Regions from separate parts of the Enteroscipio rubneri genome, predicted to be linked through region 2. Evidence: predicted binding sites of a transcription regulator. Region 2 holds the regulator's gene; each other region holds the start of a gene.
The links. The regulator LexA, encoded in region 2, represses DNA repair genes until DNA is damaged. The targets are predictions, from matches to a motif close to CNAACANNTGTTNG.

Region 1 (3,247 bases), on a different contig from region 2:
CCTACGCGTTCGATCCCAGTCGTTTCAGAGCGTATTGTACCAGCACGCTCTCATCGCCGTCCTCGGGCGCGCCCTTGAGGGCCACCTCCGCCTCTGCGGAGGTGAAGCCCATGGACAGGAGCGCCTCCCGTGCGCCGGCCAGCCGCTCCGCCATAACGGCAGCGATCGGAGCTTCGTCCTCGAAGAGCCCCGCGATTCCCTGGTCGAACGAGCCCTTGAGTTCGAGGATGATACGCGAGGCTGTCTTCTTGCCCACGCCGGGGATGCGCTGAACGGCGGCCACGTCCTGCGCCTGCACGGCGGCCACGAGCGCCGCCGGCGAGAACGCCGAGAGTGCGGCGAGCGCCACCTTCGGCCCCACCCCGCCCACGCCGATCAGGCGCTCGAACAGCGCCTTCTCCTCCAAGGTGAGGAAGCCGTACAGCGCGATTCCGCTATCGCTCACCTGAAGATACGTGTGCACCTCCACCGCGCCGCCCATCTCGGGCAGCTTCGAGAGGGCCGCTTGCGACATTCCCACGGCATAGCCTACGCCAGCAACCTCGACGACTGCGGAGGAGGTCGTCTTGCCCGCCAAGGTGCCTTTCAGAAACGCGATCATCGCAGGTCCTTTCCCGAATTGGGGGAATCATAGGCCACGCACGCCGCCCCGGTGCGCTGCGCAAAGCCCTCGTGCGTCGTATAACATATGGCCGCGGCTAGTGCATCGGCCGCGTGATCGGGCCGCGGCACGTCGTCGAGCGCGAGCAGCTGGCGCACCATGTACTGCACCTGGTCCTTCTCGGCCGAGCCCGTGCCCACCACCGCCAGCTTGATCTGGCTGGGCGAGAACTCGAGCACCTCGAGCCCGCGATCGGCGCACGCGACGAGCGCGGCCCCGCGCGCTTGGCCCGTAGCGAAGGCGCTCTGCACATTCGCGCCGAACCACACGGTCTCGATGCCCGCGCACGAAGGCTCGAACCGTGCGACGACGGCAGCCATCTGCTCATGGATCTTGTGCAGCCGCTGGGCGAGTGGCGCGTCCTTCGATGTGGAAACACACCCATATGCGCGGCATGTCAGGTGCGGCCCGCGCTGCGCCACGATGCCCCAGCCGGTGTTCGCCAGACCGGGATCGATGCCCAAGATGGTACGTTCGACGAGCGTCATCGTCCTCACTTCTTCTGCAAACGAATGTTCGCATGCATAGTACCACAATTCGCCGTACAGAACGAAAAAGACGCGCTCGAAAGCGCGCCTTTTCTACGATCCCTCCAACCCCCGACGGTTGTTCCAGCAACGCCCGAACCGATCAAGCGAGCCCCTCAAGCGACGTCCGCCCCCACTCAAGAGACGCCCGAACGCGCTCGCTCCGCTTCAGCGACGCCCGGATCTTCCCGCTATCGCAAGCGCCTTCTTATGGCAATCGCAATCGACCATCCGAGCAGCGCCAGCAGCGCGCAGGCAGGCGCCAAGTTCACGGCACTGTCGTCGCGCGTCGAAGCCAAACGCGCGACGGAAGGCGAGACGCCGCGCGCTCCTGCATTTTCATCAGCTCCTTCCGAGAATCGTCCGTCTCCCTCTCCGCCCTCGGACTCGCTTGGACCCTCCCCCGGGCCCTGGCCGGCATCCTTAAATTTCGCTACCAACGCTCGCGAATCCTCGACCTGGAACGAGTAGCTCGCGCTTTCGCTCACAAGACTGCCGTGTTCGTACCATCCGTCGAAGACCGCCTCGCCAAGCGGCTGCGCTTCGACGGTGACGGGCGACCCTTTCGTAACGCGCGCGTTGCCCCAGGCGTTGCCCTGGCCTTGTGCTTCGACGGTCACTGTCAGATTATCGACGTCGCCTCCGCCGTACTCTGCGTCAGGCTCTATCGTCTCCCCATAGGAGCTGTGGATGGAAAACGTCGAAGCAAGGTTGCCCTCCCCTTCGGATATCACGCCCTCGAACCGCTCCCCTTCGGACAAAGGCACGTCGCGGAATTGCACGTGGCGAAGCGAGGCTCCTTCGCCTTCGTATTCGCTGATGGTATAATCCATCTCGCCATCGCCCGTCGCGACGAGCTCGACGGAATAGGTATCGTCATCGGGTATATCGACCTTCTTGACTCCATTTTCATCGACGGTAGCTGCGAGACCATCCTGCATGATGGACTCGTCCACCTTATCGTCCTCGATACTGGCGACCAACCTTCCCTCAGAATCCCTGACATGCACATCGACAGGACATGCGACGGCTATTCCCTTGAAACGATTCTTATACATCGCCACGGTGTCAGAGGTCATCATCCATGCAAGATACGTCTCCCCACAATGCGCATCGGCGAGGTTTAAAGCGATGTCGACGGCAGCGATGCCGATCACAGCTCCACCCGCAGTCGAGACGATCGGGTGCAATCCTATGGCTTCGACGACCTTCACGATGCCGATTGCCGCAGGTGCCGCGCAATACACAAGCGCCGCCCAATCGGCACTCGTCAGATTCTCCGAACCGGTGAACTTCAACTTCATAAAAGCTTCTAGCATCGCGTGAAATGACGTCCATTCCAGCTCGTCGGTTTGATGCTTGTCTATCAAATTGAAACCCGGAAGGCCGTAGAGCCGTCCATAGAATCCGGCAATGCTGGGAGATAGCGAGAATACCGCTTCAACAGCCGCATTCGAAGCGAGCGCACCCGTGAAATATGGATGGTAGGTCTCGTTACTCGAATACTGAGCAAAATACTGTCGCATCACTGGAAGATATTGCCGAGTATACTCTGAGGAATTGGATTTTGAAGGCGTGCATAAAGACACACCGTAGCGAGCATAGCCCCACTTGGACAGGGGCGCCTTTGTCACTAAATCTTCGGGGTTCACAATGTTTATGATGTTGTCGAAGTCTTCCCCTTCCATCACGTCTTGCGACACCCCGTTCGGAGAGGCGAACGTGTACGCATACACGTTCTCACCGCCCACCGTCCTGGAAAGAGCGGCGGCTTGGATATTCGCTACCGAGCCCCCGCGGCTATGACCTGTTAGAAAATACCTTACGTCGGAAGAATCGATGTTCCTCCCCTTCAAGAAGTCTTGCAGGGCCAATGCGATCTCACCAGATGCCTTCATAAAGCTTTCGTGATAGCCGATATCGTCTTTTTCCTCATTCGAAACATTGAAGTTACCGACCCATTCCGCATTCGCCGCCGTGCCGCGCACCAAGACCATAACGAGGGGAACCGTGCTTCCATCCGCCAGTGCTATATCCTTGTAAGCCAGCGTGAAAGCGC
Region 2 (3,247 bases):
AAGCGCATCACCTCCATCAAGCGCGAGCTCAAGCATCTGGCTGAGGTTCGGGCCGTACAGCGTGAGAGCCGCTACGAAAGCGGCATGTACAAGGTGGCTCTTGCCGGCTACACCAATGCCGGCAAGTCGAGCTTGATCAATCGACTGACGAATGCCGATGTCCTCGCCTACGACAAATTGTTCGCCACGCTCGACTCGACGACCCGCAGGTTCGAGCTGCCGGAAGGCCGCGAGATCACAATTACCGACACTGTTGGATTCATCCAGAAACTCCCCACGACGCTCGTCGAAGCGTTCAAGTCGACACTCGACGAGATTACGGGGGCTGATCTCGTCTTGCACGTTGTCGACGCCTCTTCCGACCAGTACGAAGCCCAGATAGCTGCTGTCGAGGATGTTCTCGGGCAGATCGGGGCCCAGAACATCAAGCGTGTGCTGGTGTTTAACAAGTGCGATGTGCTTGATAACGAAGGACTCGCGGCACTGCGATCTCGTTACGCACAGGCGCAGTTCGTCTCGGCGGCAACAGGAGAGGGAGTTGACGAGCTCGTTTCCCATATAGCCCGCGTCGCGTCGTCGCACGACACGCATATGAACGTGGTCATACCTTACGATCGCGGGGATTTGGTATCCGTTGCCCACGAGCGTTGCCGTATTCTCTCGGAAACGCATGAGGAAGCCGGCACGCACATTGTCATGCTGGCCGCTCCTTCATACGCCGGCCTATTCCGCGCGTTCTCGGAAAGCAACTGAAGCATTCGACGTATTCAGAAGGCGAGCTTTTCGACCAACACGCATCCAGTCTCGCTGGACTATGCGGCCAACCTATCAAGTCGACCACATGCACGCACCGACCCGGTTGATCGAGCGCATTCAGACATCGACTCGCCGATTGCAAACCGGCGAGTCGGCTTCTTTCATGCAATATCGACCAAGATTATCAAAGCCGACGGAACACCGCGACAACCTTGCCAGCAATCGAGCAATCAGTCGTGATGATAGGCTCCATCGTGGAGTTCTCCGGCTGCAGACGTACGTGCCCCTGTTCTTTGTAGAACCGCTTGACCGTTGCACCGTCATCGACCAGAGCGACCACGATATCGCCGTTGTCGGCGACAGGCTGCTCCTTCACGACCACGTAGTCGCCATCGTTGATGCCCGCTTCGATCATCGACTCGCCGCGTACCGACAGCAAAAACGAAGGGGAGTCGCCCACGATATCGGTCGGAAGCGAAAGCGTGTCGGTTATGTTCTCTTCGGCAAGGATGGGCGAACCGGCCGCAACGTTACCGACGAGCGGAACGTTCACGATCTTGCTGAACGAAGGTTGGATGACATTCGTGGCAAGCGCCGCGTCCTCAAGCGGATACGTGAGCGCTATCGAGCGCGATTTGAGCGGATCGCGCTTGATGAGTCCCTTCTGTTCGAGCGCCTTAAGATGCACATGGACGGTTGAAGGGGAGGAAAGCCCGAGGCTCTGGCATACTTCGCGCACGGTAGGACCATACCCCTTCTCCCTGATGCACTCCTCGATGCAGTCGAGCACCGCTTGCTGGCGCTTCGTTACCTTCTCGGCCATAGGGTCGTCCTTTCGTCGTCCGATACTACTAGCGAACAAATGTTTTAAAGTCTCTTGACATGAACCTTTGTTCGACCTATTATATACGCGAACAAAGGTTCTACGCAAGAGCAGGAGGGTAAAAATGAAGAAATATGCGACGAAATATCTTGTCGAGGGAACGTCCGCTCTTCGCTTGGAAGCGATCGAGACCGCCGAGCATGAGGCCGAGATTATCGTATTTCCCGGGCCGTACCAAAGCGATCGTCCATCGAGCCCAAGTTCAGACAGTTCCTGCTTCGGATATCATAGTAAACTCGGTCGAATCGATAGGAACGTTCTCAGATCGCAGTTCGTTACAGAGCTGCGATCAGGAGACGCAGCGGGAAAACCCTTCGATCGTATGAACCTCCTGCAGGCGACCGTTGGCGGATTCACGCTCTGCGCAACGGCGTTTTTTGGGTTGTTCCTTGCTTTATAACACACCCTCATGGAGGACATCAACAAAAGCCTTCCGTCGCTCTGCTTGCGATGATCGAATCGCTTTTGATATTTCCCCTCCGAGGTTCTTGAAGTCGACCAGCCCCATCGGCCGGCATCGACTACGCGAGGGCGATGCGCGCCCGACCTTCTCATAAAGGATCGGGACATAGCCGCAGGCACCGACATGAACACATTGGGTATGGACATGTCCGAACCATCATCGGCCTTGACGCTCTTTCCAATGATTTCATCGATTTCATTGAACCACAATATCTAGTATGTTAGGGTGGAAAAAACGCTGACAGAAGGAGTGCCATGCGCTGTCCATCCTGCGGTCATTCCGAATCGAAAGTTGTCGATTCTCGACCATCCGAAGACGGTGCGACCATTCGTCGGCGCCGTGAATGCCTCGAATGCGGTCATCGCTTCACTACCTATGAGCGGCTTGGCGACACTCCGCTTATAGTCATCAAGTCCGATGGATCGTCTGAAGTCTACGATCGCGAAAAACTTATGAGAGGCCTGCTTATCGCCTGTGCAAAAAGACCTATTTCTCCAGAACAGGTAGCGACGCTCATCGAGAGCATCGAGTCTGAACTCCGCAATGCATCAAAGAACGAGATCAAGTCCAAAGAGCTCGGCGATATGGCTCTTGTCCGCCTTGCAAAGCTCGACGATGTCGCGTATGTACGCTTCGCAAGCGTATACAAGGACTTCCAGAACATCGAGGAATTCGCTGCCGCATTGGAAGGGATGAGCTGATGGAGGGCATTGCCGTGCCGCTCAAACAGCTCGATCCGGAGCTGCCAATCCCTGCATACGCCTATCCCGGCGATGCTGGTGTCGATTTGCGCTCAACGATCGATCTGGTTCTGCATCCGTTCGAACGAGCACTCGTACCCTGCGGCATTGCCGTGTCTATTCCGAGAGGGTACGCTGGTTTTGTCCTGCCCCGAAGCGGACTTGCTATAAAGCATGGCGTTTCGCTAGTAAATGCTCCCGGTCTTATCGACAGCGGTTACCGAGGCGAGCTGCAGTCTGTTCTCGTCAATCTGGACGCGCACAAGCCTTTTGAGATCAAGCGCGGAGACCGCATCGCTCAACTCGTCATTATGCGCGTATCCGAGGCAACGTTTGAACTGCACGAGAAACTTCCTGAAACGAAGAGGGGATCTGGGGGCTTCGGCAGCAGCGGAGTAAGCCTCT
Region 3 (3,247 bases), on a different contig from region 2:
GCGCGACGGCGGGGACCGCGGTTGTGGTCGTAGGGTTAGCGCTCGTGGGCGTCGTGTCGCTCGCTCTGTCCGTCTTCATCAGCATGATGGTAGCCCGTGCGATGGGCTACTGGATGCGCCAGTTCGACGTCCCCGCTTGGCGCGGGCAGGATGATCCGATGCCGTTCGAGCTGGCGGGCGGAGCGTATACGACGGGTCCTCGCACGCCGTTCCGCTGATCTGGCTAGCCAGTTCGCTGGTGTCGAGCGGATACTCGTTTGGCAAGAAACCTTGCGCGTCATTGAGCGGATACCGCTTGCCAGCACGTGGAGCCGAAATTCGTCGGCTTAGATGCGGCAAGACGGATCGGACTCGCACGCTCCAGTCTTGACGTTTTAGATGAACAGCGCATCCTGCTTGCTGTGGAGCAAGAGGGAACGTTGGGGTCCGTCGGTAATCACGTCATCCGGTCCGATTGTGCTGTCAAGCAGGGGCGAATACGGATCATGTTGGCGGTAGTTTTCGAGCGATTTCGTTGCGCTTGTGTTCGCGTAACAGTAGAGACAGCTGCTTGGGCAGGTGTCGTACGCGCCGATATCGCGGCTTTCAAAGCAACGGCAGCCGGGTTTCAAACCCTTGTGTTTGAGTGTTCTGAATTGACAGTTATTAGCGCGTCCAAGGGTGGCGAGGGTCGCGCATCCTTTGCGTTCGATACCGAATGCTCGATAGTCGCCCGTTTCGCAGCACGCTTGGAGGGCGAGCCCATGCGACGCCGCGATCGATCCGAGGCTTTGCGCGAGTGCGGTCTTGCCGTTGCGGTCGAGTGGGACGAAGCCCGGCAAAGATTTTTTCAACCGTTCGTACTGTTCGACAAATCCGAAAATACAGCGATCGACATGTCCGGCCACTTGGGCGGCTATACGATCGAAGGTCTCTGCATGCACCTCGGCAGTGTAGGCGTCGGTGAGCAGTACGGGCTCGTAGCGCCATACAACACGCTCGGAGCCGACGATGCGAGAGAGTTCGAGAAGGGTTTGAATGCTGGTGTCGATGTCGGGTATATTCGGCTCGATGTCGGTTCCATATGCGGTAATTGAGTAGAAGCAGTACACGCCATACCGCTCGACAATGTCATGCATGTGAGGCAGGATAGGTCGGTAATCCTTCGAGCAGAAGACGATGCAGTCCACGACGGACGGATCGAGCTGGCAACGGGACACTTTGTGCGGGAACAGCGGATTGCGCACATAGGCTGATCCTTCTTCGAGCCTGTTTAAAAACCATTCTGTGTAGTGGTTGACAATATCGGTCCTTCCCCCCACGTTGACGATCATGGGGCACCTCCCCTTCGGATCATGCCGCCTATCGAGTAAACCCCTCCGAATGCAGCCAGATTTGCCGTCGATGCGTGACCAATAAACTTATAAAAAGAAACACCTGTTCGAAATGTCAAGTATAGTGGACAGACACCGGTGGCGTAAAGCATGAGTTGAAGACGCCGATTTTGCTTATGGCTTGGATCGCGAGGACGCCGGCATATGCGGGGAAGCAGCCCGGCGTCCTCGGCCGCGAAGAGGGATGGGTCCGGGGCGAATGCGGCCCGAAACGCGACGAGGGCCGCCGAAGGCGGCCCTCGAAGGGGAGGGGTCCGGCAGGATCAGGAGAACGTTCCGGCCGGGCAGTCGGTGCGCTTAGGCGAAATCAAGTTCGCCGATAGTCGTTCCCTTGGCGCAAGCTTCTCCAACGAGCTGGCCGAACGTCACGCAGCGTCCGTGGCTGACACCGGGGCAATGCACGGGGTAGTCCTTGCCGAAGAAGTCGCCCTGCACGTTGCCGATGGCGAACAAGCCGGCAATGGGCTCGTCCTCGGCGGTGAGAACCTGGGAATCGGCGTTCACGTGGAGGCCGAACGGGATGGTCAGCGTAGAGCACACGTTCTTCGTCGCGTAGAATGGCGCGGTCTTCACGGGCGCGAGCCACTGTGCGGGCACGTCGAAGTCGATATCCTCGCCTGCGTCGGCCATGCTGTTGTAGCGCTCGACGGTGGCTTTGAACGTGTCGGCCGGGATGTCGAGCTGCTTGGCCAGGTCCTCAAGCGTATCGGCCTTGATCAGCTTGCCGTTGCCTAGCCACTTCTCCATGACGGCATCGAGGCCGTCGGTGAAGCGGTCGAAGCGCTCGGGTTGCTGCTGCATGATGTACTTCTCATAATCCGAGTCGAAGATGGACCACGCGACGTTGCCCGGTGTGTTCATACGGGCGTTCGTCAGCATGGGCTCGAACGGCATCTCGGCACCGTAGCGCTCGCCGTTGGCGTTCACGGCCAGCCAGCTCATGATGAACGAAGTCAGGTTGCACTCGAGCGTATCGAGCGTGAACTGGTGGATCATCGGGGCTGCTTCGCTCTTGGACATGGCGGCGCCGGCCCACATGCCCATGGTTAGGCCGTCGCCGTTATTGAAACCGGCAGGTGCGTAGCAGTTTGAATCAGAACGATTCGAGATGGGGCAGAACGCATCCACCATCTCCTGGTTGCCTCCGATGTCGCCCGTGGCCAGGATGACGCCCTTCGCGGCGTTGTACTGCACGTGCTTGCCGTCCTTCGTGGTTGCGATCACGCCGGTGATGCCGCTGGCTGCATCACCCACGAGTTGTTCGGCGCGTGCCTCGAACACGAATTCGGCACCGTTGTCGACGGCGGAGTTGTACACGAGCTCGCCCAGCGTCACGTTGACTGGCTGGCCGTCGTCGCGGGAGTCGTACTTCTCGCCGCCGCGCACGAACGAAACGGCGTCGGGATAGACGCGCCACTGGTTGGACAGGGTCGACCAGTTGCCGTACTTCGCCGTGCCCGACAGCGCGGGCACCATACTGACGCCGTTCTTAGAGCCCAGCTCCTCGATGTAGTCGAATACTTCGCCGGAGCGGGACGCCCACACGTAGATGAGGTCGTAGTTCGTGGTCTGGTGCGACGCCTGGTGCAAGAAACGAGCGGCAACGCGCGGATCGAGGTCGAAGCCGTTCTGCTTGTGGAAGTTGCTGCCAATATGGCCCACGTCGACGCCGCGCACGGAGAACGAGGTATTACGCTCGATGACCACCGTCTTGGCGCCATTGCGGGCGGCTGCCTCGGCGGCGTTGATGCCCGCAAGGCCCGCGCCTACGATGACGATGTCGTAGTCCTGCGTTTCGGCGATATCGGAGATAGGCTCCGGCGCGACTTCCCACGTATGCTTCGAAGATGCTTCGCCCGACGCCGCACTCGACG

Region 1: the regulator LexA is predicted to act here: its motif matches at 1,167-1,180, upstream of ruvC (crossover junction endodeoxyribonuclease RuvC).
Region 3: the regulator LexA is predicted to act here: its motif matches at 1,410-1,423, upstream of ABGT83_RS07620 (DUF1848 domain-containing protein).

What each region holds. Positions count from the first base shown of each region.
Region 1 is NZ_CAWVIN010000001.1:209,433-212,679, reverse strand. It holds gene ruvA (Holliday junction branch migration protein RuvA) at 2-601, opposite strand; gene ruvC (crossover junction endodeoxyribonuclease RuvC) at 598-1,149, opposite strand; gene ABGT83_RS00820 (lipase family protein) at 1,380-3,247, opposite strand, start outside.
Region 2 is NZ_CAWVIN010000002.1:668,800-672,046, reverse strand. It holds gene hflX (GTPase HflX) at 1-753, shown strand, start outside; gene lexA (transcriptional repressor LexA) at 941-1,579, opposite strand; gene nrdR (transcriptional regulator NrdR) at 2,357-2,803, shown strand; gene dut (dUTP diphosphatase) at 2,803-3,247, shown strand, end outside.
Region 3 is NZ_CAWVIN010000003.1:80,101-83,347, reverse strand. It holds gene ABGT83_RS07625 (DUF4013 domain-containing protein) at 1-218, shown strand, start outside; gene ABGT83_RS07620 (DUF1848 domain-containing protein) at 375-1,313, opposite strand; gene ABGT83_RS07615 (FAD-dependent oxidoreductase) at 1,671-3,247, opposite strand, start outside.